4 regions of the Lysinibacillus sp. RU7 genome follow, and region 1 is predicted to be linked to each of the others. Evidence: riboswitches for the same ligand, from Rfam matches in the RefSeq annotation. Region 1 holds a riboswitch; each other region holds the start of a gene.

The links. Region 1 has a riboswitch for thiamine pyrophosphate ahead of tenA (thiaminase II). Riboswitches for the same ligand answer to the same signal wherever they lie in the genome.
Region 2: another riboswitch for thiamine pyrophosphate. It lies ahead of AC3II9_RS04445 (thiamine phosphate synthase); the one in region 1 lies ahead of tenA (thiaminase II).
Region 3: another riboswitch for thiamine pyrophosphate. It lies ahead of thiC (phosphomethylpyrimidine synthase ThiC); the one in region 1 lies ahead of tenA (thiaminase II).
Region 4: another riboswitch for thiamine pyrophosphate. It lies ahead of thiM (hydroxyethylthiazole kinase); the one in region 1 lies ahead of tenA (thiaminase II).

Annotation. Positions count from the first base shown of each region.
Region 1 is NZ_JBYQFK010000005.1:119,236-125,360, forward strand. It holds gene AC3II9_RS05495 (ABC transporter ATP-binding protein) at 1-513, opposite strand, end outside; gene tenA (thiaminase II) at 607-1,281, opposite strand; TPP riboswitch at 1,436-1,526, opposite strand; TPP riboswitch at 1,588-1,695, opposite strand; gene AC3II9_RS05505 (hypothetical protein) at 1,859-2,200, opposite strand; gene AC3II9_RS05510 (LytTR family DNA-binding domain-containing protein) at 2,477-2,929, shown strand; gene AC3II9_RS05515 (DUF3021 domain-containing protein) at 2,926-3,360, shown strand; gene AC3II9_RS05520 (ABC transporter ATP-binding protein) at 3,341-4,249, shown strand; gene AC3II9_RS05525 (ABC transporter permease) at 4,246-5,118, shown strand; gene AC3II9_RS05530 (hypothetical protein) at 5,236-5,700, opposite strand; gene AC3II9_RS05535 (protoglobin domain-containing protein) at 5,812-6,125, opposite strand, start outside.
Region 2 is NZ_JBYQFK010000004.1:86,946-93,070, forward strand. It holds gene AC3II9_RS04430 (thiazole synthase) at 1-506, opposite strand, end outside; gene thiS (sulfur carrier protein ThiS) at 510-713, opposite strand; gene thiO (glycine oxidase ThiO) at 728-1,840, opposite strand; gene AC3II9_RS04445 (thiamine phosphate synthase) at 1,824-2,432, opposite strand; TPP riboswitch at 2,549-2,658, opposite strand; gene AC3II9_RS04450 (DUF1284 domain-containing protein) at 2,892-3,308, shown strand; gene phaC (class III poly(R)-hydroxyalkanoic acid synthase subunit PhaC) at 3,466-4,563, opposite strand; gene fabG (3-oxoacyl-[acyl-carrier-protein] reductase) at 4,607-5,383, opposite strand; gene AC3II9_RS04465 (polyhydroxyalkanoate biosynthesis repressor PhaR) at 5,465-5,896, opposite strand; gene phaQ (poly-beta-hydroxybutyrate-responsive repressor) at 6,116-6,125, shown strand, end outside.
Region 3 is NZ_JBYQFK010000018.1:25,428-31,552, forward strand. It holds gene mqo (malate dehydrogenase (quinone)) at 1-1,014, shown strand, start outside; gene AC3II9_RS13720 (transposase) at 1,793-2,086, shown strand; gene AC3II9_RS13725 (IS3 family transposase) at 2,098-2,853, shown strand; gene AC3II9_RS13730 (IS3 family transposase) at 2,808-2,981, shown strand; TPP riboswitch at 3,574-3,688, shown strand; gene thiC (phosphomethylpyrimidine synthase ThiC) at 3,916-5,691, shown strand; gene AC3II9_RS13740 (PepSY-associated TM helix domain-containing protein) at 6,051-6,125, shown strand, end outside.
Region 4 is NZ_JBYQFK010000028.1:47,491-53,615, forward strand. It holds gene pheS (phenylalanine--tRNA ligase subunit alpha) at 1-261, shown strand, start outside; gene pheT (phenylalanine--tRNA ligase subunit beta) at 274-2,679, shown strand; TPP riboswitch at 2,815-2,923, shown strand; gene thiM (hydroxyethylthiazole kinase) at 3,047-3,796, shown strand; gene thiD (bifunctional hydroxymethylpyrimidine kinase/phosphomethylpyrimidine kinase) at 3,793-4,614, shown strand; gene thiE (thiamine phosphate synthase) at 4,604-5,233, shown strand; gene AC3II9_RS17710 (MFS transporter) at 5,348-6,125, shown strand, end outside.

The DNA of each region.
Region 1 (6,125 bases):
CGACAGTAACCAAGCTTGCATATCCTTTTTCGTAAAAGCATCCAGCGCACCAAAAGGTTCATCCAGTAACAGTACGTCCTCCCCTACTAATAGCGCTCGTAAAAAGGATACCCTTTGCCTCATGCCACCCGATAATTGCTGTGGCAATGCATTTTCATATGCTAATAGGCCCGCACGCTCCAGCCACTGCCTTGCCTCTTCCTTCGTATAGCGTTGGTCTTTTTTTACTTCTGATGGCAGCATCATATTGTCCAAAACTGTTCGCCACGGCAGCAATAAATCACGCTGTGGCATATAGCCCACATCGCCTAGCTTGATGGGACGTCCGTTTATAGTAATTTCCCCGTCATCCGGCTGCAAAAGACTCGTAATTAATTTCAAAATAGTGCTCTTTCCCGTACCACTCTTTCCTATTAATGAAACAAACTCACCGGATTTAATTTCTACATCCAGATTAGAAATCACGGTCTGTTTATCATAGGAATAAGATACATTTTTCAATACGAGTGTCATATTCGTTCTACCAACTCCACAACATCAATTCTGTCTCGGCGTCATTGCGTCCGCCCAAGTCTTTCGCTTGTATTTAACACGTGCTAAAAGAAATTAGATAGGCCAATCACGTTTGAAATAGTTCATATCCCAAAATAAATATTCATACTTCGATGTAATTTGAAAATGCTTTTCAAGTACAGCTAGCTCTCGTTCTGGCTTTCCATCCGCAAGCTCATCCATTAAATCAATTAACCATTTCGCTCCTTGTGCAAACTCCTCGGAGTCATATGTCTCAATCCATTTCGCATAACGGTTAGATGCTAATTGATCCCCGTATTGCTTTCTTAATAATTTCCCAATTTCCCAATAATCCCATGCACAAGGCAGAAGGCTCGCTACAACCTCTGCCAAACTACCATTTTGAGCAACATTTAACATATAGTTCGTATAAGCTAAGTTGTCTGGTGTTGGCTTAGTCTGCTCAAGCTCTTCTCGTGTAATACCAAATTCAGCCGCAAATTGACGGTGTAGCTCCATTTCAAAATGAAGTGTATCATGCAATACTTTTGAAAATTTGTTCATCATGTCTAAATTATGTGCTTTCGTCACACCTACTGCAAATAGCTTCGCATAATCGATTAAATACACATAATCCTGCTTCATATACTGAATGAATTTTTCCTCCGCTAATGTTCCTTGTCCTAGCTCCTGTACAAATGGGTGCTGATGATTCTTCTCCCAAATGGGTTGCACATTTTCATAAAGCCTATTTGTAAATTTCGTCATTTCAATTCCTCCTAAACTTAATACTATTAGAAAGACACATCTCGCTCAAAATAGGGAGAGGTGATGTCGCATCTTTACGGATATTCATGAAATACTTTGCTGTCCACTAAAAAAACCGCTTCCCCATATGGAAAGCGGCTATAAAAAGCATAGAGCTCTTTATTACCTACTTTCCTACGCTAGCATGAACTAGATCAGGTGCAAAGGGTACAATCTCAGCCAATACGGCGCCCCTAGTAGTGTCACTCTTATAAAATTAAAAAACCCCACTCACAAAGCGATGAGTGGGGAGAATAAGTCCTTCTTATCCTACGACAACCACTTTCCTACGCTAGCGTGAACTAGTACAGGTTCAAAGGGTTTAGAACAATTGTTCAATCTCAGCCTTCAAATAAGACTCCCCTAGTGTGTTCTAATTACTATTTATAACAATAACATGAATTCACTAAAAGGCAAGCTAAGATTTTTTTATACTAATTTAACGCCCTGCATCAAAATATGTACTTCACTGTGTATTCAACAGCTTTGCTTCAGTCAATCGCTACAAAACTTAAGCTTCAATACAATACCGCTCCATTTAAGTATGTTGTATAGTCGCCATTACTTGTTTCCCTACTACCATAAATACTGCATAAATAGCCAGCGCCGTTAAAACAGCTTGCCCTGGTTTCCAAAAGCTTGATAAATAAAATACAAGCCCTGTAAATAGCACCATGCCTACTGCACCAAAAATAGCATTTTGCTGTACAATATGAAACGTTTCCGCTGTCATACTTTTCATCTGCAAACGCATATTGAGCAGTGTTAAAATGGGTAAAAGCGTAATGACCCCCGATAAAAAATGTAAATTGGAGCGACTAAGCCATGAAGCAAGCAACATTACTGCGCCTCCAATAATAAATTGAACAACATAAAACACGTCATGTTCCCTCTATTCTATTAAAAATACAATCACTATAGCGCAATAAGTGAATCGTTTCAATAGGAAAAATCGTATTTAATAGCCTTGTACATGCAAATATCTTCACAGCACTTCTAGCATGCTTTTAACGCTTTTTTTCACTTTAACATTTATTCCCTCGACCAGTCACTATACAATAAATACCTCATACAGTCCTTTTTCAACCACTTACGTTTTGGTTGCGAAAAGAGCGTTTATCACCTGCTACACTAGAGTCAGAAAGGAGCTTTTCAAATGAAAGTCCAACTAACCGTTCATGAGCAATATAAAGAAATAGAGGTACATGTGTTTACAGATGTTTATACAAATGAAGTCGAGCAGCTTATGAAAACATTAAAGTCCCCAAAAACCTCTATGATCGACGGCTATAATGCCACAGAAATTCGCATGTTGAAATTAGAGGATATTTTCACGATTTATGTGGAAGATGGAAAAGTGTATTTTCAAACAGCAGAAGAGGAATTTGAATCAAAGCGCAAACTATATGAGCTTGAAGCATTGTTTGAAGCGAGCTTTGTCAAAGTCAATAAATCCACACTCGTGAATTTATCGAAAATTGTATCCATTCAAATGGGCATTGTCTCTACCCCGCAACTCGTACTAGACAACGAAACAACGATACATATTAGTCGGAAATATTTTAAGCTACTAAAGGAAAAATTAATGATGGGGAGAGAAAACGGATGACATACTTAAGAAGCTGTTTATTAGGTGTATTAATCTCATTAAGTACATCTTATATTATTGTAACGCTAAGTATCTTTACTGAGAATCGTGTTATTTCTGGTGACGAGCTACTGCATCAGTTACTCATTGCGATCGTCATGGGCATTGTCATCGGTCTTGCTACTACGATTTATGTAGTTGACAAACTCCCTTTTACGATCGCGACGATTATACATTTTACGATCGTTACATTCGTCGTCATGTCGGCAGGGATCGTTGGTCAATGGTTTGACTTCAATGAACCAAGCTCCATCATCAAAGTATTTATAAATGAAGTCATTGCCTACCTCATTATTTGGGTCGTTATTTATATTTTAATGAAACAAGAAGTAGCACAATTAAATCAATTAATTCAAGAAAGAAGGCGAGAAGATGAACAGCATAGAAGTTAATAATTTGCACAAAAAATACGGCAACCACGAAGCTGTGAAAGGCATATCATTTTCTGTCAAAAAAGGCGCATTGTTTGCGTTTTTAGGTACAAATGGCGCAGGCAAATCAACGACAATCGAGATCCTGTGCACGCTTACTCAAAAAACGGCTGGTGAAGTAACCATCGCAGGACACCCCTTAAAAAATCGGGATGCGATTCGAAAAGAAATTGGGGTTGTATTCCAACAAAGTATTTTAGATAGTCAACTATCCGTGTATGAAAATATTATGCACCGAGGGAACATGTACAAATTAACAAAAACAACCTTACAAGAAAATTATGCTTTCGTATCGCACTATTTACAATTAGCAGATATCGAACATAAAAAATATGGCTGTTTATCCGGTGGTCAAAAACGCCGCGCAGATATTGCCCGTGCCCTCATCCATAAACCAAGTATTTTGTTTCTGGACGAGCCTACAACTGGACTTGATCCCCAAACACGCATTTTCGTTTGGGAAGCGATTAAAAAGCTACAACAAGAAACCGATATGACGATTTTTTTAACAACTCATTATATGGAGGAAGCAGCGGTAGCAGATGATATTGTCATTATTAAACAAGGAGCAATTGTCGCACAAGGGACACCGCATGCGTTAAAAGATCAGTATGCATTCGACCAAATGACATTGCTATTTAAAGATCCAACGACAGGGGAACAGTATTTGCAAAACCAAAACCTCACGTTCCAAGAGAAAAATGGCGTGTATTATGTACGTGTTCGTTCCACAATAGATGCACTGCATATTTTAAAGGAACTAGAAGAAAATTTAGCGTCATTTGAAGTAATCAAAGGTTCTATGGACGATGTATTTATGTGTATTAATGAAGAAGGAGTTGCCATATGAGTACTATATTTAGTCTAATCAACCGCCACAATAAAGTATATCGCCGCGATAAAACGCTTGTTTTATTTTCTTTTTTATCCGTATTAATTGTGATTACTTTATATGCCGTGTTTCTACAAAAACTACAAGTGGATGCGATTGAACAAATTGTTCCTGCTTCTTCTGAGATTAAAACGCTTGTCAATGAATGGATGATTGCTGGACTACTATCGATTGTAACCGTTACAACAACACTCGCAGCATTCGGCATCTACATTCACGATTTAGAAACAAAGGGATTGGCTGATTTCTTGACCGCTCCTACTTCTCGTGCAACACTGCAATTCAGCTATGTTGCAAATGCTTGGATCATCGGGTTTATTTTATCTGTCGTAGCATTTATTTTATGTGAACTGTTTATTGTTTCAACAGGCGGTCATCTCGTGGATGCTGTAACATTTATTGAAATCATTGGCATTATCGCATTATCCGTGTCCCTTAGTAGCATGTTTAACTTATTTTTCACATTACTCGTTTCTACACAAACCGCTTTTTCAACACTGAACACGATTATCGGAACAGCAATCGGCTTCTTATGCGGCGTATATGTACCGATGGGCTCATTACCAAATGCGGTACAAAACGTCATCATGTTTTTTCCGATTAGCCATTCGACCGTATTATTCCGAGAAAAATTAATGGTCCATTCGTTAGACAACGTATTTTCAGGTACTCCGGAAGTACTGGCACAATATAAAAAGAATTTCGGTGTGGTCTATGAATGGAACAATACCCTTTTATCAACAAATGTTAGCTATATCGTGATCATCGGTTCGACGATTGCACTAGCAACAATCTCCCTTCTGATTTTTAAACTAAAAAACAAATAAGCAGAGGGGGTGTGTAGAAAGTAAAAACTTTCAGAACACCCCCTTCAATCCTTCATCATGATCCATTAAGAACTATTACTCCTGCGGTGGTCGCAAGTTCTGTCTCAAAATGTCTTTTCAGACGGTCACTTCTCTCCTATTTTTCAAACGAATCGGCACTAACCGAGCTAGCAAAATGCCTAGCACTACGCCATATGCAATGTGCGCTACTAGCCATAAGCCAAAGGATGACACCGACAAAAGGGGCGGTGTACGATCTGATAATGCAGTCGTTGGATAAAGTGCTATCGCAATGACTATATTCACAATAACTGTAAATGAAATGAGTTGTTTACTTGTAAAGGACTTTTTCCAAGCAATCCATACGATGACATACGTTAAAATCACAGCGATTATAAGATGAAACGTAAACTCCACCCACTCTGAAAATGTGTACTCTTTTAAAATGGGAATATAGTCCACATTCATCAATAATGTATAGATTTTATAGCCTGTCACATATTGCATCCATTTCATTAACAATCCTAAAAATATACCTGCGATAATACTGTAAATAAGCGTATGGAAGATGAAGCGTGACATTTAACCCCCTCCAAAATATAAGTACATCTGTCATAATTTTTGTAGGCATGATTCATATGAAAAGTTCATACCCATTCAACTCGTCTATAAAGCTATGAAAATACATTATATCTACAAATTACGTGCAGTGTTATATAGATTTTCGGCAGTCGTGGACACTTGATGAATTTCATGATCGATTATTTCTACGCCATTTATGAGCTGTTTAAGCTCTGCTGCTATGAGTTGAATCGCCTTTTCATTATGCTCGACTTCTTGTAAAATGTGGTCAAACTCGGCCTGTGCATCATAAGATACCGTTTGACTTTCTGCGGTAGCCGTTTTTACTTCCTTTAAAGAAGAGCTGACATGCAGTGATAAACGGGAGGTTGTGTTAACAAGCTCTGCTATATGGGCGACCGATTGCTTCGATTGTTCTGCTAGTT
Region 2 (6,125 bases), on a different contig from region 1:
TTTAAATTAAGAGCATTAATAATTCCTTTTCCAGATCCAATCGGTGAAGCGCCCGGCATAATGGCATGAACACCGAGATTTTCAAGGCGTTTCGCTAACACTACGTCATCCGATGTATACGGCAATACAATAAACCCTTCCGCAAGCAGCATTTCAGACGCTTTTAATGTTTCAATCGGGTCTGGTAAAAGTGTACGATCATCCCCAATGACTTCTACTTTAATCATGTCGCATAACCCAGACGCTTTCGCCAGTTTGGCAATACGCACCGCTTCTTCAGCCGTTTTAGCCCCTGCTGTATTCGGTAGTAACGTGTATTTGGTTAAATCTAGTTGCTCAAGAAAATTCGGCTGTTCCGCTGAAAAAATATTCATTCTTCTCACAGCAAACGTTAAAATTTCGGATTGTGATACTTCTACTGCTTTTTTCTGTACTTCAAATGATGGGTATTTCCCCGTACCTAATAAAAGTCTTGATTGAAACGTACGATCTGCAATTTTTAACATATTTCATCCTCCTCCAACAAAATGAACAATTTCTACAACATCGCCATGTGAAAGGCTAGTCGTCTCATACTTTTCTTTTGTGATAATTTCCTGATTCACTTCTACGACAACAATACGATTCTCTAAATTGTAATGAGCCAGCAATCCTTGAACAGTATGAACTGTTTCTGGCAGGTCAATTTGTTTTCCATTTACAATCATGGACATGCTTTCATCACCTCCTAAACAGTTAATGGCTTTCCTCGGTCAATTCGAAATGCCTCTATCCACTCTTCTTTTACGTCTCTTTTCAAAATAAGATTGGCAATCATCTCACCTGTTGCTGGAGCTAACAAAATGCCATTGCGATAATGCCCTGTTGCAAATAAAATGGATTCATCTTCCGGATGATGACCGATGAATGGTTTTTGATCAAACGTTTGTGGTCGTAATCCTGACCAAACAGCATCGATTTTCATATGAGCACTAGTAGGCAATAGCTCTTTCGCTTTTTGAATTAATGTTTCGATACCATTTAAACTCACTTGTTCTGTCCAGTCGTTCTCCTTCATCGTTGCGCCAATGACAAGCTTCCCGTTATTTCTTGGAACAATATAGTATTTATCATGAAAAATCGTATGCTTTAAAACAGCTTGTTCATCCGTAACGGATATGCACTCCCCTTTAACTGGTGTCATTTGATGCTGTAAACCTAGCTCTTTAAAGAAAGTAGTGCTCCAAACACCACTGGCAATCACAACGCGCTTCGCTTCCACAAGTCCTCGTGTCGTTTCAATTAGAAAAGCGTCATGCTGTTTTTTTATGTGTAGCACCTTTGTATAGTCAAAAGTCGATGCACCCAGAACTTGAGCACTTTTAGCAAAAGCCTGGCATACACCAATCGGTAGCACATTGATATCGTCTTGGATATATGCTGCACCTACTATATGAGGGGAAACATCTCGTTCTAGTTTTCTTACTTCATCTGCTTCAAGCCATGTAACAGTAGGTTGCGCTAATATGTCCCCTAATTCTTTTTTGTCACGATCAGAAAAGGCAAGCTTTAAAATTCCACCCTCTCTATACCCTAAGTCGATACCGCTTAACTCATATAATTCATCTTTCAACTTCGAATAAAGAGACTGACTATATCTCGCAAAAGGGAAAAAGACATTGACATCCCCTTCACATTCCGAATGAGCACCGAGCATACCTGCTGCTGCACTTGTTGCTTTGGCACCAATCTGGTTTTCTTCAAACACCGCTACGTCGATTTGCTCTTTTGCTAAATAGTAGGCGATGGCACTTCCCATAATTCCGCCACCAATGATGGCTACTTCATAGCTTGTTTTCATATTTGACCACCTCATCGAATTGACTTGCTACAGCGAATGGATTTTCTGCTAAAAAAATACCTGACATCACAGCAATGCCGTCCGCTTGTATATGTTGTAATGCCTGTACCCGGTCTAAAGTGATACCACCAATTGCAAAGACAGGAATCTTCAAATGTTTTTTCATCTCAAGGATTGGGGCAAGACCATGCGGAGCCTTTCCTTTTTTGCTATTCGTTTCAAAGCAGTGACCATATAACACATAGTCAGCCCCTTGTCGCTCCGCCTCTTGTGCTCCTGCATAATCATGTACAGACTTCCCTACCTTGATATGGGGAAATAACGCCTTCACCTTTTGCACAGGCAGTCCCTTTTCTGGCAAATGTACCGTTTGAATGCCACTACATAATGCAATATCTAGCCGATCATTTAAAATCAGTTTCCCTTTTTCAATACCACCCTCATCTAAATAGTGAAGCAATGTCATAACTTCTTTTACCGTCTTCGTCTTTTCTCGTATTTGAATAAAATCGACGTTATGCTGGATTTGAAGTATTTTCTTTGCTAGTTCAAGCACTGTATGCGAATCATCCGTTACTGCCATCAGCTTCATGTTAGATATATGCCCTCCTTTTTGTGATTTTTTCACAAATAAAAAAACCACTCTCCCGAAAAGGAAAGTGGTTCTGTTTGAATAAGATCCATGTACAAAAAAGTACACAAAAAAACCCCAACATCACTCTACTTCCCTACGCAGATGCAAATCTGATCAGGTTGTGAGGGTTTAAAAGTAACTACTTTCTTCTCAGCCCTTATCAAGGGATCCCCTAGTAAAATTTCAATTTATTCAATTATTATGAATTTAACCATTATTCTATTACACAAATTTTGAAATAGCAAGAAGGCTTTTCAAATATGTTACAAGTATCTCCACTTCAATTCATGTCGTAATCGCATGAGTTCTCCCTTTTTATCTAGGCATGTATGTTCCCTCTTCTAGTATGATAAAATATAAGTTAACTACTAACACAATAACGTTTACATAAAATCATTACATATGGAGGAAAGTATTATGTACAAACTACGCGGGCATCACCTTTTTTGCCTTTTAGGGTATCGAGGAATGGGCTACTCTAAAGAATACGTAGAAAATATGACGCGCATCCATCAAACATTGAGGGCTAATCCAAAAACACTTGTGCAGCTTGTTAAAGGCCCCGACCATTTATGCGAAAAGTACCCTAACTCCGGGGAATACCATTGCCAAGATGATAATATTTACGATAGAGATGCTGTCATTTTAGAAAAGTTAGGTCTTCATATCGGACAAATTTTAAGTTGGGAAGACATTGAATCATCCGTCCAACAACATGTCATTCCAAGTGATATTGGCATCGTTTGTGAAACATGTTCTTGGCGCTCTTACGGGGTATGTGAAGAAGGGGTTCAGCGAATTACTACAGGAAACGGGTTGTGGGAAGTGAAATAGACTGCATAAACGTCTCTTTCCTTCTAGTATAATGCTTTCCCACAGCAATCTCCTCTTGTTAATACGCTTGATTTTTTCAAAAAAATACGTAAACAGACAAAAGAAGCACTCAATCATTTTGTACGACAAAACGATTGAGTGCTCTCTCTTTTAACGACTAAAGTGAATTTTCCTTAAGCCACTTTTCAATATAAGGATAAATTTCATTTACTGCACGACGACCTGTACATACAGAAACGTGACCTGTTTGCACATCATGCAATGTCTTATTTTTGCTTGACACTTTATCATTCAGTGGCTTAATTTGTTGTGGTAAAACGATATTGTCACGAAGAGCACAAATATTCAATAAATTCGCTGTAATATCAGCCAACTTCACCTGCTGTCCACGGACTTCTAATTCATCATTCATTAATTTATTATCCTGATAAAAATCCCCAATCCATTGTCTATATGCTTCACCTGGGAAAGGCACTCCATCATTCAACCACTTTTGCATTAATTTCCAATTTAAAACCGATTCTTCATTATCCACACGGTTCGCTAAATTGATATATGTTCCTAATGTATTGGAAACTGGACTAAGCAATTTATTTCCATAGTCAATCATTTCAAATGGAATATTCCCCAATGTATCAACGAGTTTATCTAATTGGAAATAATCTTTATCTAACCAGTTTGTATATAAACCAGCGTCTTCAAAATCGATTGGTGTTGTCATTAATACTAAATTACGAATTGGTAGGATCTCATTATACAATGCTGTGAAAATCGCCGTCATTGTACCACCCATACAGTATCCAAACATCGTAATCTCTTTCGCATTTGAAACCTTCAGTATCTTTTTCACTGCTCGAGGTATATAGTCTACGATATAATCATCTAACTTCATATGACGATCTTCGTAACCTGCTGTACCCCAATCTAGCAAATAAACATCATGACCTTTATTCGTTAAATGTTCAATAAGGCTGTTGCCTGGATAAAGATCCAAAATATATGGTTTATTAATCAGTGCGTAAATCATTAAAATCGGCACTTTATTTGTTTTTTTCGTATTTGGTTGGAAGCGGTATAACTTCGCTTTATTTTTTGTCCACACTACTTCTTTTGGTGTTTGACCAACTTGCGGGTCAGCATCCTTCGTAAGCACTGCACTTACACGTTTGAATCTTTCAATATCACTTGAAAATGGGATTGAATAAGCAAAACGATCCATCCATTCCTCAAGTGGCTTTGTATCTAAGTTAATCATGGAACTCCTCCTAGTTAATGGTTTCATGCTCAATACGCAAAAATTACATGTATAGTCCACCATTAACATTAATTGCTTGGCCTGTTACAAAGCTAGCTTGCACTAAATATAAGACAGCCTCTGCCACTTCACTTGGTTGACCTAATCGTGGAATCGGCACTTTTGAAACGATCGATTGTTTTACATCTTCCGGCATTTCTGCAACCATTTCCGTTTCAATATATCCTGGACAAATGGCATTTACAGTAATCCCTTTACTAGCTGTTTCTAAAGCTAAAGATTTTGTAAAACCTAATAAACCTGCTTTCGTTGCAGCATAGTTCGTTTGACCAAATGCCCCCGCCTGACCAACGATTGAACTAATGTTAATAATGCGCCCAAATTTTTGTTCCAACATATGTTCAATCACTTGTTTTGTTGTATTGAAAACCCCTGTTAAATTGACATCTAATACTTGATCCCAATCTTCTTTTTTCATTTTACGGAATGAACGGTCTTTCGTAATACCAGCATTATTAATCAAGATATCCACTTTACCGAAATGCTTGATTGTTTCATCAATTAATTTTTGCGTATCTTCTGGAACGGCTACATTCGCTTGAACCGCTAAAACTGTCCCATCATTTTCTTCAATTTGCTGAACTACCTCAAGCATACATTCTGTCCCTTGTTGATAAGTCGCTACTACCTTTGCACCATTTTTTGCTAAAGTTTTTGCGATTTCTGCCCCGATACCACGTGATGCGCCAGTCACAATCGCCACTTTCCCTAGTAATGGTTTTTGAATCTCAACTTGGTTTTCTTGTAATAATACTGACATTAACAATCTCTCCTCTTAATTTAATATTCATTTGCTTTTTCGAAATATCATTTACTTCAATTTTTTGTAAATATATTTTACTTAGCTATTTGAATTACGCGGAGGCGAAGCGGGAGGGGTACTCGGTTTAGAAAGTAATTCAATGACCGTATCCAATTTTTTATCTAATTTCGTGACAGCTCTCTTTAAAGAATCAATTTCTTTTGCTGTATTTTCTGTTACGTTATCTAATTGATCTTCTAAATCAATAACTTTCGTTTCAACATTGATAATTAATGATGCCGTATTAGCCACATCCTCACGAGTAGGGACATTAATTTGCTTCAAGTAAGACTCTGTAATGACATTAAAAAATTCCTGTTGCTGTAAATATTGACTTTGTACTTGCCCTAGTACTTCCGAAAAAGATTTTTGTTCTAACGTCTCTTGAATAATATCACGCCAAGAACTTTCTGCTTTGTCATACAAATCCTTCCACAAATTGAAAGCTTCAAATGGAGTTTTATTGGTCAATATAAATCCTCTCCTATTTTTAGAATTTTCCCAACAATTAAAATTTACCATATATGTAAATTTTTTCAATATGTTATTGTGACAAAAATATTATTTTTACACAAAAAACACAATTGTAATTTTTGGTACTAATAATTTATGTATGTTAATTGTTGACAAAATATTCGTGTAGGTGTAAATTACACTTATAAGCTAATTAACTGTAGGTGGTGATAAATCATGCAATCAG
Region 3 (6,125 bases), on a different contig from region 1:
GACCGTCCAGCGAACGACCGTATCGCGGCGACAAAAATCGACACAGGTACAGACGTTAACTTTGGTGCGTTAACACGTATGCTAGTTAGTCATTTACAAACGCAAAACGTAGATGTTCGCTACAATCATAGTGTTGAGAGCCTTAAACGTACGAAAGACGGTTTATGGGAAGTAAAAGTGTACGATAATGATGCTTGTAAAATGCACTACCACTATGCAAAATTCATCTTCCTTGGCGCAGGTGGAGGCAGCTTAGAGCTATTACAAAAAACAGGTATTCCTGAAGGGAAACATATCGGCGGATTCCCAATTAGTGGATTATTCTTAGCGTGTAACAATCCAGAAATCGTTGAGCAACACAATGCAAAAGTATACGGAAAAGCTAAAGTTGGTGCTCCACCAATGTCAGTTCCTCACCTTGATACACGCTATATTGATAACAAAAAATCATTATTATTCGGACCATTTGCAGGCTTCTCACCGAAGTTCCTAAAAACAGGTTCAAATATGGATTTATTTGCTTCTGTAAAACCGCATAATATTACAACATTATTAGCGGCAGGTGTTAAAGAAATGGCTTTAACAAAGTACTTAATTCAGCAGCTTATGTTATCAAAAGAACAACGTATTGAAGAGTTACGTGATTTTATCCCGAACGCGAAAGCAGATGACTGGGATATTATCGTAGCAGGTCAACGTGTACAAGTTATTAAAGATACTGAAGCGGGCGGTAAAGGAACGCTTCAATTCGGTACAGAGGTTATTACAGGCGCAGATGGTTCAGTTGCAGCGTTACTAGGTGCTTCTCCAGGTGCTTCTACTGCCGTACACGTTATGCTGGAAGTAATCAAACGTTGTTTCCCACAAAATATGAAAGAGTGGGAGCCAAAAATTAAAGAAATGATCCCTTCTTACGGTTTATCATTAATGGATCACCCAGAGCTTCTACGCGAAATTCATGCTTCAACAGCAGAAGCGCTTGAACTAAGCGAAAAAGAGCTAGTGCATAGCTAATTCTTTCGTGTAGAAAATAAAAAACCTTCAATCTATTTTTTAGATTGAAGGTTTTTTCGGTTATTCGACAAATCTTCTAGAGCAAGTGCCCTATGTAAGGCATTTTAAAGCCTCCGACATTTGTAGTAACCGTTGCCTACTCCAAAGGAAGAGCGATTATTTTTACTTCTACTAATTAAAATCAATCATGTTGATGCCTAGATTGTGTTACCTAGCGAAATCGAGATACAACTTAATTTTAAATAAGTGTCAAATTAGGTCTATTTACCTGAATGGCACTTATTCTCAGCTAAGTTGTATATCAAAATTGACTACTGACGTTTTGGACGATTTTTAAAGTGCATGTATGATTTTTTTAGTAAAAAACCGCGCGTCATTGTTTTTTTTTATTGCGATACACAGGAATTTATTGTTTTTGTGTGAATCAAGATAGCATAAAGACACGTATCAACCATTTTAGATGACGATCCATTTTTTCGAAAAAAAGCTTGATTATATTTATTTTTTATCCTAAACGGCGCTTCTTTCTCCTTTCACGTTCCCTTCCTTCTTAGTGAATTTCTATCTTTTTTATCACAGTCATTAGTCGTAGAGTGTTTTATTTTGAATGAAACATTACGGTATCCGGTAGAAACAACGTGGTCTGAGCAGAACTTTGCCGTATCCGAGCAAAAGTTCGTGGTAAACGGTCAAAAATGAGGTTAGTATAAAAAATGGACACGTAAAAGTGAGCGTATGTATGATAATCATAATAAGTACATTAGAGGACGTGTTCAAGATGAGTAAAAGACCAACACCAGAGTATCGAGATTATGTGGTAAAACTTGTAGTAGAAGAAGGAAGAAAAGTAACGCAATTGGCTTATGAACTAGGAATTGGAGAATCTTCTATTCGTCGTTGGGTAAAAGAGTACCGTGATCAAAAAGCAGCTGAAACACAAGGGATCCAGTATGTTACACCCACCGAGTTAAAACGGCTTCAAAACGATTACGAAAAGAAATTGCGTGCCCTTGAGGAGGAAAATGCGATCTTAAAAAAGGCGATGCACATCTTTGCGAAAAACCAGCCGTAATTTATGCCTTTATTCAAGCCCATGTAGGTGAATTTACGATTGTAAAGATGTGTGAGGTCCTTGGCGTCTCTAAAAGTGGCTACTATAATTGGCTTCAAAAACAAGCAGCCCCTTTAACGGAACGCGAAGAAAAAGAAATTGAAATTACCCAAAAGGTGCATCAATCTTTCCATGAAAGCTATGGGACGTATGGTAGTCCTCGTATTCGAAAAGATTTACAAGAGTGGGGATACGTTTTATCTCAAAAGAAAGTAGCTAATTTAATGCGGGAGCTGGGTCTATGTGCGGTGATCCCTAAACAGTATCAACAAACAACTAACTCCAAACACGCTTATTTTGTGTACCCTAATTTAGTCAAACGCCAATTCGATGTGAAGGCACCCAATGTGGTGTGGGTGGCGGATATTACGTATGTACGTACGATGCAGGGCTGGCTTTATTTAGCGACGATTATGGATTTATATTCAAGAAAAATCATTGGTTGGTCCATCGCCGATCACATGAAAGAAGAGCTCATATTAGAAGCGTTGAAGCAGGCACTGCAGATTAGAAAGCCACCAGCCGGCTGCATCCACCATTCGGATCGAGGTGTACAATACTGTTCCAACGCCTATACTAATCTATTAAAAGAACACGACATGAAAATCAGTATGAGTAAAAAGGAGATCCTTACGATAATGCATGTATTGAATCATTCCATTCGACGATTAAAAAAGAATGTATGTATCGTCAACGATTCCAAACCAAGCAAGAAGCCAAAAAAATGATACAAGCGTATATCATCCAGTTTTATAACGAGAAAAGACGCCATTCTACACTGGGGTATGTCTCCCCTAATCAATATGAGCGTATGAACAAAGAAAAAGATATGCCTGTCCGCTCGATATCTGCTTAGAGGGCTTGCGATTGTGCAGCTCCAATTTGGAGGTGCACAATCGCAAGACCAGACCAACCGAAGGGCGGTAGCACAAAAACGCTCGATTTTTTATGTCCATTTTATTGACACAAGACCAAAAAGCAGCGGTATCCGAGCAAAAAGCTACGGTATCCGGTCAAAACAACGTGGTCCGAGCAAAACTTTGCCGTATCCGAGCAAAAGTCCATGGTAAACGGTCAAAAAGCAGCGGTATCCGAGCAAAAAGCTACGGTAACCGGTCAAAACAACGCGGTCCGAGCAAAACTTTGCGGTATCCGAGCAAAAGCCTATGGTAAACGGTCAAAAAGTAGCGGTATCCGAGCAAAAAGCTACGGTATCCGGTCAAAACAACGCGGTTCGAGCAAAACCTTGTCGTATCCGAGCAAAAGCCCATGGTAAACGGTCAAAACGTAGCGGTATCCGAGCAAAACACCGCCCTATCCGGTCAAAACATTGCGCTATCATAGTAGATTAATGAAGAAAGTTCTATCCAAACGCGTTCATCACGAAATAGTTGAAAAGTATCCTTTTATTTTAAATGGAAATAATGTACAATAGCAGTAATTGAATAATGTTTAACTAGGGGAGTCCAATGAGTTGGGCTGAGAGGGAAACGCATAGAAGTTTCTTGACCCTTTGGACCTGATCTGGATCATGCCAGCGTAGGGAAGTTAGAAATCTTTAGTATATGTGCAAATGTCTATATACATATCGTAAGCTGGGTCCGTTTATCTTTATCATAAATGGATTCAGCTTTTTTTTGCGGATAGGAAAGTATATAAAATGTATCTGCAAAACGTAGCATCAGCTTGACCTATTTGAGTTGCGCTGTGCCGTGCCTTTCTAATTTGCCTCACTACTACCCGGTTAATCTAGATCTCGTCCTTTACCAATATAAAGGAGGAGTTTTTTTATGTCATCAACGTCATTAAACAAAGAAAACATTTCGATTATGTCCAATTTTCCGGGGAGTAAAAAAGTATATGTGGTTGGTTCAAGACCAGATATCAAAGTACCGATGCGAGAAATTGCACTAAGCCCTACAACGAGTACAGTTGGTGAAGAGGAAAATCCACCCGTACAAGTTTATGACACAAGTGGACCTTATACCGATCCTCACATTTCCATTGATATTACAAAAGGGTTAACGGCTCTTCGCAGTAAGTGGATTGAGGAACGAGCAGATGTAGAAATGTATGAGGGGCGGCAAGTAAAGCCAGAAGATAACGGCTATAAAAATGAAAATGATCCGCGTGCTCAGCAAGCTATTTTCCCAAACTTAAAACGCCAGCCATTGCGCGCAAAAGAAGGGAGAAATGTAACCCAACTTCATTATGCGAAAAAAGGCATTATTACTCCAGAGATGGAGTTTATTGCGATTAGGGAAAATATGGACCCTGAATTTGTGCGGAGTGAGGTAGCGAGAGGGCGAGCGATTATTCCGTGTAATATTAATCATCCAGAGCTAGAACCGATGATTATTGGACGCAATTTTCACGTTAAAGTGAACGCCAACATTGGGAATTCTGCCGTCTCCTCTTCGATTGAAGAGGAAGTAGAAAAAATGATTTGGGCTACACGCTGGGGCGCCGATACGATTATGGATTTGTCTACAGGAAAAAACATTCATACAACACGCGAATGGATTATCCGGAATGCAGCTGTTCCAGTAGGGACTGTGCCCATTTATCAAGCACTTGAAAAAGTAAATGGGATCGTAGAAAATCTGACATGGGAAATTTACCGTGATACGTTAATCGAACAAGCCGAACAGGGAGTGGATTATTTTACAATTCATGCAGGTGTGCTGTTACGTTATATTCCATTAACTGCTAATCGCTTAACAGGCATCGTGTCACGTGGTGGATCGATTATGGCACAGTGGTGTTTAGCTCACCACCAAGAAAACTTCCTGTATACGCATTTTGAAGAAATTTGTGACATTATGAAAGCATACGATGTGGCCTTTTCCCTTGGCGATGGTTTACGCCCAGGCTCTATTCATGATGCCAATGATGCAGCGCAATTTGCAGAGCTTGAAACGCTTGGTGAATTAACGAAAATTGCTTGGAAGCATGATGTGCAAGTAATGGTAGAAGGCCCAGGCCATGTACCAATGCATCTCATTAAGGAAAATATGGACAAACAATTAGAAATTTGTGAAGAGGCACCGTTTTACACATTAGGACCGCTGACGACAGATATTGCACCAGGCTATGATCATATTACATCTGCCATTGGTGCTGCGATGATTGGTTGGTTTGGCACGGCGATGCTTTGCTATGTGACACCGAAGGAACATTTAGGTTTACCAAATAAAGACGATGTACGTGAAGGGGTTATTACGTATAAAATTGCCGCTCATGCAGCCGATTTAGCGAAGGGCCATCCGGGAGCGCAAAAACGAGATGATGCCTTATCCAAAGCGCGCTTTGAATTCCGTTGGCGAGACCAGTTCAATTTATCATTAGATCCGGAACGAGCAATAGAATATCATGATGAAACATTACCAGCGGAAGGAGCAAAAGTAGCTCATTTTTGTTCGATGTGCGGACCGAAATTTTGCAGCATGAGAATCTCACATGATATTCGCAATAGTGTCAAAGAAAAAGAAACGAAAGTAGTGGAAGAAGGTTTAAAGGAAAAGGCAAAAGAGTTTAAAGAATCTGGTGGCACACTATATCAATAGTTAGCGAAAAGAAGCGCTTCTTTCTATAAAGAAGTGCTTTTTATTTTCACAACGGAAGGAGGTAAGTGTAGCTGGTGGCAGTCGTTTTTTGCTATAGAGCAAATCCCGCGGAAGGCGACCGCCTATAGTGGGGAACGAACAATAAAGCTGATTTAAAATCTTTATTTCCGAGGTAGATTACTTAAAAAGAAAAATGAGGTGTTTTGATCAGTTAACTAGCACGTACCTTATCAATAAAGAATACAAATAACATATTAAAAGTACTGATTTAATCGGAAATTTCATTCTTAATTCACAACTTTTTTTTATAATCAGTTAGCACTAAGAAATATTTTTATAAAAAGGAGTACCTGTTATTGATGATGAATGAAAAAAACAAAAAATCCAGTAGTGCGTTATATAAAACCATGTGGAGATGGCATTTTTATGCAGGT
Region 4 (6,125 bases), on a different contig from region 1:
GTCGATGTATCTTGTCATAAATGTGGCGGCGCAGGCTGTAACGTATGTAAGCAAACAGGCTGGATTGAAATTTTAGGTGCGGGTATGGTTCATCCAAACGTGCTTGAAATGGCTGGCTATGATTCAAAAAAAGTATCAGGCTTTGCGTTCGGTATCGGTGCTGAACGTATCGCGATGTTAAAATACGGGGTGGATGATATCCGTCACTTCTATACGAATGACGTACGCTTCTTATCACAATTCCACCGAAGTGAAGGGTAAGGAGGATTATTTATGTTAGTATCATTAAAATGGTTAGCACAATATGTAGATATTTCAGGCATTGCGCCACAAGAATTAGCAGAAAAAATTACACGTTCAGGTATTGAGGTAGATGCTGTCATCGATCGCTCTGCTGGCATGACAAATGTCGTAGTAGGTCATGTCGTATCAAAAGAAAAGCATCCTGAGGCAGATAAATTAAATGTGTGTCAAGTCGATGTTGGGGAAGCAGAATACCAACAAATCGTATGTGGTGCACCAAATGTAGAGGCAGGCCAAAAAGTAATTGTTGCGCGTCCAGGTGCGCATTTACCAGGTGGCATCAAAATTAAAAAGGCAAAACTTCGCGGTCAAGAATCGAACGGCATGATCTGTTCATTACAAGAGCTAGGTGTTGAAGGGCGCCTTGTCCCAAAAGCATATGCAGAAGGAATTTATGTGTTACCAGCAGATGCAGTACCAGGTTCAGATGCGTTAGAACTTTTAGGGCTTCGCGATACAGTTTTAGAGCTTGGTTTAACACCAAACCGTTCAGATGCGTTATCAATGCTTGGTGTAGCGTATGAAGTAGCAGCGATTCTTTCACAAGAGGTGAAGCTTCCTGAAATTAGCTACACAACATCAACTGAAAAAGCAACAGATAAATTAAAACTACGTGTAGAAGACACATCAGTGAACCCATTATACGCGGCAAAAGTAGTGAAAAATGTAAAAGTAGCAGAGTCGCCACTTTGGTTACAACATTATTTAATGGCGTCTGGCGTACGTCCACACAATAACGTAGTAGACATTACGAACTATATTTTAATGGAGTATGGCCAACCACTGCATGCATTCGATTACGACAAGCTAGCAACAGGTGAAATCGTGACACGTCATGCAACAGAAGGCGAAAAAGTGACAACGTTAGATGACCAAGAGCGCACATTAGTAGCACATAACTATGTCATTACAAATGGCAAAGAGCCAGTTGCGGTAGCTGGTGTAATGGGTGGAGCAAACTCAGAAGTATCAGAATCAACAACAACGGTTGTCATTGAGTCGGCATACTTTGCAGGTTCTTCTGTTCGTCGTACATCAAAAGATTTAGGTTTACGTTCTGATTCATCTGCTCGTTTTGAAAAAGGCGTAGACACAAACCGTGTACTTCCTGCTGCTGAACGCGCAGCACAGTTACTTGCAGAACTTGCAGGTGGTGAAGTGCTAGAAGGAACAGTACTTGTAGATGAATTAGATAAAACACCAGCTCGCGTTGTTGTATCACCTGATTTCGTGAATGCACGTCTTGGGATGAAGATTTCGCTGGAAGATATGCTATCGATTTTACATCGTCTAAAATTCGATGTAGAAGCGGCAAATGGCATGCTTATTATTGACGTACCAACACGTCGCGGAGATATTAAAATTGAAGAAGATATCGTAGAAGAAATCGCACGTATGTATGGGTACGATGAAATCCCAATCACATTACCAGCATCTGATGTGGTCGGCGGTTTAACAGCATATCAAGCAAAACGTCGTATTGTGCGTAGTGTAATGGAAGGTGCTGGTTTATACCAAGCGGTGACATATTCCCTTACTTCTGCGGAAGCGTCACAAAAATTTGCGTTAAAAGCAGAAGAAACAACAAAGTTATTAATGCCAATTTCCGAAGAGCGTTCTACATTACGCCAAAGCTTAATCCCACACTTAGTGGAAGCGGCTGCATACAATGTAGCACGTCAAATTGATTCGGTTGCATTATATGAAATCGGTTCTGTATTCCTTGGTCAAACAGCGGATGAATTACCACTTGAAGAAGAACATTTAGCGCTTGTTTTAACAGGTAAATGGACGGATCATGCATGGCAAGGTGAAAAGAAAAATGTTGATTTCTTTGTGGCGAAAGGAATCATTGAAGCAGTAGTGACAAAGCTTGGCTTAACAGATCGTATTTCTTACGTAAAAACTACTATTGATGGCTTACATCCAGGACGTACAGCACATGTGCTACTTGATGGAGAAGTAATCGGTTTAATCGGTCAGTTACACCCAGCAGAACAGAAAAAAGCAGGTGTGAAAGAAACATATGTAGCGGAACTAAACTTACTAGCTATTTTAAGTGCCGCAACAGGAGAATTAGTGTACACACCTGTTCCACGTTTCCCAGCGATGACACGTGATATTGCATTAGAGCTTGACCGTACAATGCCAGCTGGCGAAATCGTATCGATTATTAAAGGTGCAGGTACAAAACTGTTAAAAGATGTGAAAGTGTTCGACGTTTACGAAGGGGAGAAAATGGCAGCAGGCAAAAAATCAGTTGCTTTCTCCTTAACTTATTTCGATCCAGAACGTACGTTAACAGATGAAGAAGTAGTAGCAGCACATAACAAAGTGTTAAAAGCATTAGCTACAGCAGGCGCAGAAGTACGCTAAGACAGAATATACAGTATTAGGCATGCTCTTTTATAGGGCATGCCTTTTCATTTACGATTTTGTGCAGATAGGGAAACATCACTCAAATGAGGTTGTTATTCTTAAATGAATATATTATCATAAAGACAAATGAATAGTACCCACAGGAGGGGCCGAGGTAGTCGGCTGAGATTGTGCACACAACTGCACTGACTCTTTGAACCTGTAAGTTAGTACTTGCGTAGGAATGTGGATAGAAACCGACTTCAAAGCGATGTCAGGCTCTGTCCTGATATCGTTTTTTTTTTCACTCGCGTTGATTTAGTGGGAAGTATCGGTGAATGTTAATGTGATCAAAAAACCTAATATGAAAGTGAGATTAAACAATATGAGTTTACAACAGATTCGTGTTAAACAGCCACTTGTATTATGTATGACAAATACAGTAGCAGCTAATTTTACAGCGAATGGTTTATTAGCAGTAGGAGCTTCGCCGCTTATGTCTGAGGCGGTGCAAGATGCGGAGCAATTAGTTGGAATCGCTAATGCGGTACTCCTTAATATTGGGACAGTACATGATGCTTCATTTCAAGCGATGTTAGCAGCGGGTAAGGCAGCAAATGACAAGGGAATTCCTGTTGTATTAGATCCAGTGGGTGTTGGCGCATCAGAGTATCGCCAGCGTGCCGTAGAAAAGATTTTAGAAGATGTAAAAGTGGCATGCATTCGCTGTAATGTAGGTGAACTAGCGGCACTTGCTGGCGTGCACTGGGAAACAAGAGGTGTTGATAGCGGCGAAGGAGAAATGGATGTGATCGAAGTTGCTCGTTTAACGGCAAAAGCGTACAATACAATTGTTTTTGTGACAGGCTATACAGATGTTTTGACAGATGGGGTTCATGTAGTCGAAGTGACAGGTGGACATGAAAAAATTACAAATGTCACAGCGACAGGGTGTTTACTGAGTGCATTAACAGCAGCAGTTTGTTCATTGGAGGGAGATCGTCTACAGCAGTTACAGGCGTTAGCAGCTGATTACCAACAAGTAGCTGAGCAAGCTTGCCAATACGGAATTGGTACAGTACAAGTAGAAATACTAAACGCACTCGAACGATTATCAATGGAGGCGAAATCATGAATATTGTCATGACCATTGCCGGCTCAGATTCAGGTGGCGGGGCAGGCATTCAGGCAGATTTAAAAACGTTTCAGGAATTAGGCGTTTTTGGTACGACGGCTATTACCGCACTTACCGCGCAAAATACGCTAGGGGTACAAGGCATTTCACCTGTAGAGCCGGATTTCGTAGTACAACAAATACTGGCTGTTTTTCGTGATATGCCAGTGAAAGCGATTAAAACGGGTATGTTATTTTCAGCTGAAATTATTTCGGCCGTTGCCGACGTACTGAGTGAAAAGGATGTACAGCTTGTCATTGATCCGGTCATGATTGCTAAAGGTGGCGCAACACTTTTACAGCAAGCGGCCATTGAAGCAATGAAAACAAAATTATTGCCACTTGCAACAGTCGTGACACCGAATATTCCAGAAGCGGAAGTGTTAAGTAGCGTGACAATTGAAACGTCGGAGGATATTGAAAAAGCAGCACAAGTCATATTAGGCTATGGCGTACAATGTGTTGTCATGAAAGGTGGCCATTTAGCTGGTGACACTGCCGAGGATACGATTTATTTTGCAGATGGGTCATCATTTGTCATGCAAAGTGAGCGTATTCAAACGAACCAGACACATGGGACAGGCTGTACATTTTCAGCTGCATTAACCGCCTTTTTAGGGCAGGGATATGACATGAAAACAGCCATTATCGAAGCAAAGAAATTTGTCCAACTGGCGATTCAAAATCCACTGAATATTGGTCACGGACACGGACCGACGAATCATTTTGCGTATAAACAGCAACAGGGGCAAGTCGAGGTGAGAGTCATTGAAGCGTGAACAACTAAGCGTGTATTTTATTATGGGGACACAAAATGTCAAACATAGACAACCTTTACGTGTATTAGAAGAAGCATTGCAAGCAGGTGTGACGATGTTTCAGTTTCGTGAAAAGGGTGACGGGGCATTAACTGGTGAGGCATACGAACAATTTGCTAAAGATTGTCAAGCGCTTTGTCAACAATACAACGTACCATTTATCGTGAATGATGACGTGGAACTAGCATTGAAACTACAAGCAGATGGTGTACACGTAGGGCAGGAAGATGAAGCAGTAATGACAGTGAAAGAACGGATAGGCGATATGATTTTCGGTGTCTCTGTGCATACGATGGAAGAGCTAGAAGTAGCACTAGCAAATGGTGCAACATATGTCGGCATTGGGCCCATCTTTGCGACGAAATCAAAAGATGATGCTAAAACACCTGCTGGAACCCATTTTTTGCGACAGGTTACAGAAACGTATCCACATTTATGGACAGTTGCAATCGGTGGTATTACAGAACAAAATGCTTGGGAGCCCCTTCAGGCAGGCACAGATGGTGTAGCGGTTATTTCTACCATTTGTGAAAGTGAATGCATTGCTAAAACGGTTCAAAACTTAAAAATTAAGAAATAAATGACGAAAAAGCGACACAATTGTCGCTTTTTCTTGTTCTATTTATAGACGAGGATGTTTTCCCTCCTATACAATTAAACTGTGAGTCTTATTTATATGAAGGGAGGCATCGTTTTGGCGTTTCATCCAATTAAACTATTACGTATAACAGGCATTTTAGATGGAATCTCGCTTTTAGTTCTATTATGTATTGCGATGCCATTAAAATATTTCGCAGATTTTCCACTCGCTGTGACCATTACAGGTGCACTACATGGTGGCATTTTTATAGCATATGTTATAGCAATTGCTTATGCGCAATTACGCGTTCAATGGAATATAGGATGGTCGCTCTTGGCGCTCGTTGTAGCATTTATTCCAACAGGAAATTTTCTATTTGATTTTTATGTGAAAAAAAGACAAAACCTATATACACTCAAGCCGTTTCGTAAGTCATGGCTTGTGTATCTCATTGTGTTCTTTACGTTTATTGATTTATTCACACAGCTACCGGTTATGAGTACCTTTGCGACATCAGTTGGCGCAAGTGCGATGGTAGCGGGCTTTGTCGTCGGTATGTATTCACTCACAAATACATTTGGTAATATTTTATCAGGTATATTTACAGATCGGTACGGTGCGTTTCGTCTGCTAGTGATTGGTTTACTGACAACAAGTTTTTCATTAGCCCTATATAATCTAGTCGATAATTCGACAACACTCATTTTAGTACGCGTGATTCATGGATTTTTAGGGGGATTAATTGTACCGGCAGCTTTTACATTACTAGCGAATATGACGAAGGAAGAAAAGCAAGGTAGTCAAAGTGCCATTACAGGTTCGTTTGTCGGCATTGCAGCCATTATTGGACCGGCATATAGCGGGATTATGGCAAGCCGAACTTCGGTACCAT